DNA from 2 places in the Streptomonospora wellingtoniae genome. Region 1 is predicted to be linked to the other one. Evidence: riboswitches for the same ligand, from Rfam matches in the RefSeq annotation. Region 1 holds a riboswitch; the other holds the start of a gene.
The links. A riboswitch is a leader RNA that binds a small molecule or an ion and turns the genes downstream of it on or off. The one in region 1 is predicted to bind glycine.

Region 1 (3,861 bases):
GAAAAGTAGACGGCCGTGTTCGCCTGGGCTCCCGAGTGCGGCTGCACGTTGGCGTGGTCCGCGCCGAACAGCGCCTTCGCCCGGTCGATCGCGAGCTGCTCGACCACATCGACGTGCTCGCAGCCCCCGTAGTAGCGCTTGCCGGGGTAGCCCTCGGCGTACTTGTTGGTCAGGACCGTGCCCTGGGCCTCCAGCACCGCCTGCGGAGCGAAGTTCTCCGAGGCGATCATCTCCAGGGTGTCGCGCTGCCGGTCGAGCTCGGCGCCGACGGCTGCGGCGACTTCCGGATCGAGCTGGTCGAGGGGCTGGTCGAGCAGATTCCGCTGAGAGGGCATGTGATTAACCTTCGCCTTCGGTCAACTGCGTGTACTGCTCCGGAGAGAGCAGCTCGGACGGTTCCTCGGTGACCTCCACCTTGAAGAGCCACCCCTGGCCGTAGGGATCGGTTCCGATGACCTCGGGGTTGTCCACGGCAGCCTGGTTCACGTCGACGACCTCGCCGTTGACCGGCGCGTACAGGTCGCTGACGGACTTGGTGGACTCCACCTCCCCGCAGGTCTCACCGGCGGCGACGGTGGTGCCCGTCTCCGGCGGTTCGACGTAGACGATGTCGCCGAGCGCTTCGGCGGCGAATGCGGTGATGCCGACCGTTGCGACACCGTCGCTGACCGCCACCCACTCGTGGTCGCTCGTGTAGTTCAGCTCCGCGGGAACGCTCAATTCAACTCTCCAGGAGGTCGTCGTTGTCCGGTGTCTGGGCCGGGTAGGGCGCGGCGCCTTCACGTACGGCCGCCCGACCGGTTCGGCGTGGACCGCCGGCGGTTCCACCCGGTCGAATTCTGCCGCTTCGGCCTGCGGCGGCGCACGCAGCGTGCGCGGTTTCGGCCGCCGGAGAGGTCAGCGCCCCCGGCGGTAGAGCGGCAGGTCGACGACGTCGACGGCCTCGGCGCGGCCGCGCACGTCCACGGCGGCCTCTCCGGAGGACGGGTCGGCCGCGCTGTCGATGTAGGCCATGGCGACGGGCTTGCCCAGCGTGGGCGAGGGCGCCCCGCTGGTGACCACTCCCACCGGCTCGCCGTCCAGCAGGACCGTGTTGTCCTTGCGCAGCGGACGGCGGCCGCGGGCCACCAGGCCGACCAGGCGGCGGCGCGGGCCGGAGTCGGCGACGCTCTGCAGCGCGTCGCGGCCCACGAAATCGCCCGGTTTGTCCAGTTTGACGACCCGGCCGAGGTTGGCCTCGAAGGGGGTGGTCCGGGCGTCCAGTTCATTGCCGTAAAGGGGCATGCCGGCTTCGAGGCGCAGCGTGTCCCGGGCGGAGAGTCCGGCCGGGAGCAGGCCGTGCGGCTCGCCGGCCCTCAGCAGGGCGTCCCATACGGCGGGTGCGCCGTCGCCGGGGGTGAGGAAGATTTCGAAGCCGTCCTCGCCGGTGTAGCCGGTGCGGGCCAGCAGGGCCGGGTGTCCGGCGACCTGGTGGGAGTATCCCGCGAAGTACTTGATGGTGCTCAGGTCGGCGTCGGTGAGCGGCGCCAGGATGTCGGCGGCGGCCGGGCCCTGCACGGCGATCAGGGCGTAGTCGGGGGAGCGGTCCTCGACGAGGGCCTCGAAGCCCGCGGCGCGCTCGCTGAGGGCGGCGAGCACCGTCTCGGCGTTGGCCGCGTTGGCCACCACCAGGTACTCGTCGTCGGCGAGCCGGTACACGATGAGGTCGTCGAGGACGCCGCCGTCGGCCGCGGTGATCATCGTGTAGCGGGCGCGGCCCGGCGTGACCTTGGACAGGTGGCCCACGAGGGCGTAGTCCAGCATGTCGGCGGCCTGGGGGCCGGTGATGTGGATCTCGCCCATGTGGGAGAGGTCGAAGAGGCCCGCGGTCTCGCGCACGGCCGTGTGCTCGGCGCGCTCGCCGCTGTAGCGCAGCGGCATCTCCCAGCCCGCGAAGTCGACCAGGGCGGCCCCGGCCTGCTCGTGGACGGCGTGCAGCGGCGTTGTCCGCAGTGCCGATCCCTGGTCCGGCGCAGTCATTCGCACTCCCGAGAGGATGGACGTCGTTTCGTCACAGGCGTTGCCATCCTCCCCCTCTGTCATGATGCCTGAGAGCTTCGCCGCGCGGACGCGGCTTGCACCTTCGGCGAGGGGCTGTGAGCCCCTGCTTTCCAGAGTGGTCTCGACCGTACGGTCCGGCGCGCCTGAGAGGTTCTCTGGGGAGGAATTGCTCCTTCGGCGGCCCGTGCCGGCTGCACGGACTCTCTCCCGTACGGATTCAACGACCGGTTCCAGGCTAGCAGCGCGGCTTTCGCGCGAACAGCCACGGGGACACGAAACGCCCACTTCACCGCACCTGCCAGCGGAGACGCCGACCGCCAGGGAGGCGGGAGCGCGGGCGGAGCCCGAGCGCCGGACCCGCGCGGGCGGGGCCCGGCCGGCGCTCCGCGTTCGCGGGGGCCGCGGCCCGGTGCGCGGGAGGCGCGCGACCCGGGGCTAGACCGAGCGGCGCTTGCGCACCGCCTCGGCAAGCCGGACCAGCACGTCTTCGGTGGTCGACCAGCTCATGCACGTGTCGGTGATGGAGCGCCCGTAGGAGAGCTCCGCGGGGTCGCCCAGCTTCTGGGCGCCCTCCTCGATGAAGCTCTCCAGCATCACGCCGATGATGCCGCGCTGGCCGTCGGCGACCTGCGCCGCGATGGCGTCGGCCACCCCGGGCTGGCGGGTGTGGTCCTTGCCGCTGTTGGCGTGGCTGGCGTCGATCATCAGCCGCCGCGGCAGCCCGGAGCGCTCGACGACCTCCAGGGCGGGAGCGACGCTGGCCGCGTCGTGGTTGGGGCCGCTGCGCCCGCCGCGCAGGATGACGTGGCAGTCGGGGTTGCCCGCGGTGACCACGACCGAACCCGCGCCCGAGGGGTCGATGCCGAAGAAGGTGTGCGAGGCCGCGGAGGCCCCGCAGGCGTCCACCGCCACCTGCACGTCGCCGTCGGTGCCGTTCTTGAAGCCCACCGGCATGCTCAGGCCGCTGCCGAGCTGGCGGTGGACCTGGCTCTCTGTGGTCCGGGCGCCGATCGCGCCCCAGGTGACCGCGTCGGCGATGTACTGCGGGGTGATGGGGTCGAGGAACTCGGTGCCGGCCGGCACGCCGATCGACCCGATGTCCAACAGCAGTTTGCGCGCGGTGCGCAGCCCCCGGTGCACGTCGTAGCTCTCGTCCAGTCCGGGGTCGTTGATCAGGCCCTTCCAGCCCAGCGTGGTGCGCGGTTTCTCGAAGTAGACGCGCATGACCAGGCAGAGGTCCTCGCTCAGGGAGGGTGTCAGCGCCTTGAGCCGTTCGGCGTAGTCCAACGCGGCCTCGGGGTCGTGCACGGAGCAGGGGCCCACGATGACGAGCAGGCGGTCGTCGGCGCCGTCGAGCACGCGCTTGACCTCGCCGCGTGCGTCCTCGACCAGTGCGGCGCGCTCCGGCCCCATCGGGAGCTCGGCGAGGAGGTCCTTGGGCGCGATCAGCGGCTGGTAGCTGGCGACGCGTGTGTCATTGGTGTTGGGCATGCCGTCTTCGTCCCTACTTCCGTCTCCCCTGCGGACCCACTCCGAACACTAACGCGGGCGGGCGGCGGGCAGGGCGCCGGAGTGTCCTGCGGTGCCGCCCCGCGGACCCGGGCGCGTCCCCTGAGGGCCGCCGGGCGCGGGGCTCCTCGGTGCGAACGCCCGGAAGCCGGTGCCTGCGCAGGTTCACGCTGTTTCGTGTGACCCTGGTCACACTCTGGAACGGGTGTCCGCCGCGGGGACGCCCGGCGGCCGCGACGCTCCCGGCCGAGCGGGAAGCGCCGCCGCGGGGCGGACTGCGGAGACGACGCCGTGCGCTGGAACGATCGTGGC
Region 2 (3,861 bases), on a different contig from region 1:
CGCCACGGGGAAGGACATCGTCGGCGCGTGGAACCCGTAGTCGATCAGCCGCTTGGCGACGTCCTCGTTGCTGATGCCGGTCCGCTTCTGCAGGCCGCGGATGTCGATGATGCACTCGTGCGCGACCAGGCCGCCCCGGCCGGTGTAGAGCACCGGGTAGTAGGGCTCCAGCCGCTTGGCGACGTAGTTGGCGCCGAGCACCGCGGCCTCGGTGGCCGCGCGCAGCCCTTCCTCGCCCATCATCCGCATGTAGGCCCAGGAGATCTGCAGGATGCCGGCCGACCCGAAGGGCGCCGCCGACACCGGACCCACCCCCGTGTAGGGCCCGGCCTCGGGCTGGCTGGGGTGGTTGGGAAGGTAGCCGGCCAGGTGGGAGCGCGCCGCCACCGGGCCCACGCCGGGACCGCCGCCGCCGTGCGGGATGCAGAATGTCTTGTGCAGGTTCAGGTGGCTGACGTCGGCGCCGAACCGCCCGGGCTTGGCCCAGCCCAGAAGCGCGTTCAGGTTGGCGCCGTCGACGTAGACCTGCCCGCCCGCCTCGTGCACCAGGTCGCACACCTCGGTGATGGTGTCCTCGTAGACGCCGTGCGTGGAGGGGTAGGTGACCATGATCGCGGCCAGGTCGCCCGCGTGCTGGGCGGTCTTGGCGCGCAGGTCATCCATGTCGATGTTACCGCCGTCGTCGCAGGCCACGACCTTGACCCGCATCCCGGCCATGGTCGCGCTGGCGGCGTTGGTCCCGTGCGCGGAGCTGGGGATCAGACACACGTCGCGCCCCCGCTCGCCGCGCCCGCGATGGTAGCCGCGGATGGCCAGCAGCCCGGCCAGCTCGCCCTGGGATCCGGCGTTGGGCTGCAGCGAAACCGCGTCGTAGCCGGTGACCTCGGCCAGCCACCGCTCCAGGTCGCGCACGATGCGCACCGTGCCGGCGGCCTGGTCCAGCGGTGCGAAGGGGTGCAGCGACGCAAACTCCGGCCAGGTCACCGACTCCATCTCGGCGGTGGCGTTGAGCTTCATCGTGCACGACCCCAGCGGGATCATGCTGCGGTCCAGCGCCAGGTCCTTGTCGGCGAGGCGGCGCATGTAGCGCAGCAGCGAGGTCTCGCTGCGGTGGGCGGAGAAGACCGGGTGGGTCAGGTAGTCCACCCCTCGGCGCAGCTCCTCCGGCAGCGCCGCGCGCCGCCGGTCGCCGGCGGTCTGACCGGAGACGCCCTTGCCGGGACCGGAGAACGCCGCCACGACGGCCTCGATGTGGGCGGACGTGGTGTTCTCGTCGCAGCTGACGCCCACGGTGTCGGAGCCGGCGGCCAGCAGGTTGACGCCGCGCTCGGCGGCCGCCTCGACGACCGACCCCGCCGCCCCGGGCACGCGCACCCGCAGCGTGTCGAAGAACCGGTCGCCGACGACCTGGTGCCCGGCCGCGCGCAACCGCTCGGCGAGGTCGGCGGTGTGGCCGTGTACCCGCTCGGCGATCGCACGCAGGCCGTGGGGCCCGTGGTAGACCGCGTACATGCCGGCCATCACCGCCAGCAGGACCTGGGCGGTGCAGATGTTGCTGGTGGCCTTCTCGCGGCGGATGTGCTGCTCGCGGGTCTGCAGCGCCAGCCGGTAGGCGGGCTTGCCGGCGTTGTCGACCGAGACGCCCACCAGGCGCCCGGGCAGCTGGCGCTGGAGCCCTTCGCGCAGCGACATGTAGCCGGCGTGCGGGCCGCCGAAGCCCATCGGGACTCCGAAGCGCTGGGTGGAGCCCACCGCGATGTCGGCTCCCATCTCCCCCGGGCTGCGCAGCATCGTCAGCGCGAGGATGTCGGCGGCCACCACCGCCAGCGCGCCCCGCTCGTGCGCCTCGGCGATGACCGGGCGCGGGTCGCGCACCGCGCCGCTGCCGGCCGGGTACTGCACGAGTACGCCGAAGGCGCCGGTGTCGGGCAGGCCCTGCGAGAGGTCGGCCACCACCACGTCGATACCCAGCGGCTCGGCGCGGGTGCGCAGCACCGACAGGGTCTGCGGGAACACGTCGGAGTCGACGACGAAGACGTCGCCCTTGCCGCGCGTGGCGCGGCGGGCCAGGGTCATCGACTCCGCCGCGGCCGTGGCCTCGTCCAGCAGCGAGGCGCCCGAGACGGCCAGCCCGGTCAGGTCCGAGACCATCGTCTGGAAGTTCAGCAGCGCCTCCAGGCGCCCCTGGGAGATCTCCGGCTGGTAGGGGGTGTAGGCCGTGTACCAGGCCGGGTTCTCCATGATGTTGCGCAGGATGACGGGCGGGGTGGTGGTGTCGTAGTAGCCCTGCCCGATCATCGAGGTCAGCACCCGATTGCGGTCGGCCAGGCCGCGCAGCTCGGCCAGCGCCTCGGACTCGCCGGCCGCCGCGGGAAGCTCCAGGGGTGCGGGCTGTCCGGGGCGGGCGAGGATGCGCTCGGGCAGTGCCGCGGTCATCAGCTCGGCGGTGCTGCCGTAGCCGACCGCCTTGAGCATCTGCGCGAGGTCGGCCGAATCGGGGCCGATGTGCCGGTCGGCGAAGTAGCGGGCCGCCGCGGCGCCGGCGTCCGGCCCTCGTTCACGGGTTGGCTGCTCCGTCATGGAGACCTCCTGGTCGCTGTGCCGCTTGCGCGGCTGCTCCTGTCTGGTCTCCCCCTCTGTCGCTCACGGCCCCGCGGGGGCCGAAGCGCAGGCACGTCTCGCCTACCGCTCCAGAGTGGCCTCCTCCACGCGGTCCTTGGTGCCTGAGAGGTTACTGGGGAGTTTTGCCCCGTCGGCGCCCCGCTGTGGGGTCTCTCCCGCGTGGTATCGACGGCCGGATCGTGGTGTCGACTGTTGTTCGGTTGTGGGTCGTCCATTATGTACGGCCCTGATGGACCACAGGGCGGCGGGGCGTACTGTTCCGCCTCGCGGTCGCGCGTGTCGTGCCCGCCGCACTGCCGACGTTACTGGATTCGGGCGCATTCGTGGAGTGCACGCAACCGGGCGCGCGTCACACCCCGCGGCCGCCCGCGGATCGGGACATCACACCTGGAGCGCGGCCAGGGGGCAGCCGGCGCGGTCGGCGGAGTCCGCGGGGCTCAGCCGGTCTTGCGCTCGCGGCGGCGCCGCGCCAGCTCGTCGGCGGGGCGCGTACGCGGGCTCAGCGATCCGCCGAGCTCCTCGCCGGGGACCTCGTCGAGAGCGCCCTCGAGCTCGCGCCACACGCGCCCCAGGGCGATCCCGAACACACCCTGCCCGCCCTGCATCAGGTCGACGACCTCGTCGGGCGACGTGCACTCGTAGACGCTGACGCCGTCGCTCATCAGGGTGACCTGGGCGAGGTCGGCGGTGCCGCGGTAGCGCAGGTGGTCCACCGCGGGGCGGATCTGCTGCAGCGAGATACCGGTGTCGAGCAGCCGCTTGACGACCTTGAGCAGCAGGACGTCACGGGAGTCGTACAGCGGGGGATTGCCGCCCTCCTGCTGCACGCTGGGGCCGACCAGGCCGGTACGGGCCCAGTAGTCGAGTTGCCGATAGGTGATTCCGGCGGCCGCACATGCCGTGGGGCCGCGATAACCGACGTCCATAGGCAGCGCCACCACGTCCTCTTCGCACAGCAGGCCCTGCTCCCCAGCTCGCCGTATCGCTGTATGCATGAGAGCGGAGGTTTGCTGCTCACCGCTAGTAACCGCCACGCCGAACCTCCGGCTCCTCGGCCCACGGCGGTTTGACAGGGGGCATGAAGGGTGCGCCGCGGGTTCCTTCGACATTGAAGGTAAGCCGGTCGCACGGACAGCGTCAACGACACCCATCGGCGCGTCGCGGAACCTGTTTCGTCGCCTCCGGGCGCTGCCGCCGTCCATCCGCAAGCATAGCCGCGCAGCGGCACGCGGCACGCTG

Region 2: linked by a shared signal. The riboswitch ahead of gcvP (aminomethyl-transferring glycine dehydrogenase) and the one ahead of gcvT (glycine cleavage system aminomethyltransferase GcvT) in region 1 are both predicted to bind glycine.

The regions. Positions count from the first base shown of each region.
Region 1 covers NZ_JAVREK010000007.1:47,022-50,882, reverse strand. Annotated here, with positions in the region: gene RM446_RS08900 (serine hydroxymethyltransferase) at 1-335, opposite strand, end outside; gene gcvH (glycine cleavage system protein GcvH) at 340-720, opposite strand; gene gcvT (glycine cleavage system aminomethyltransferase GcvT) at 898-2,019, opposite strand; glycine riboswitch at 2,066-2,164, opposite strand; gene RM446_RS08885 (3-deoxy-7-phosphoheptulonate synthase) at 2,476-3,531, opposite strand.
Region 2 covers NZ_JAVREK010000010.1:88,195-92,055, forward strand. Annotated here, with positions in the region: gene gcvP (aminomethyl-transferring glycine dehydrogenase) at 1-2,580, opposite strand, end outside; glycine riboswitch at 2,701-2,790, opposite strand; gene RM446_RS11470 (MerR family transcriptional regulator) at 3,060-3,656, opposite strand.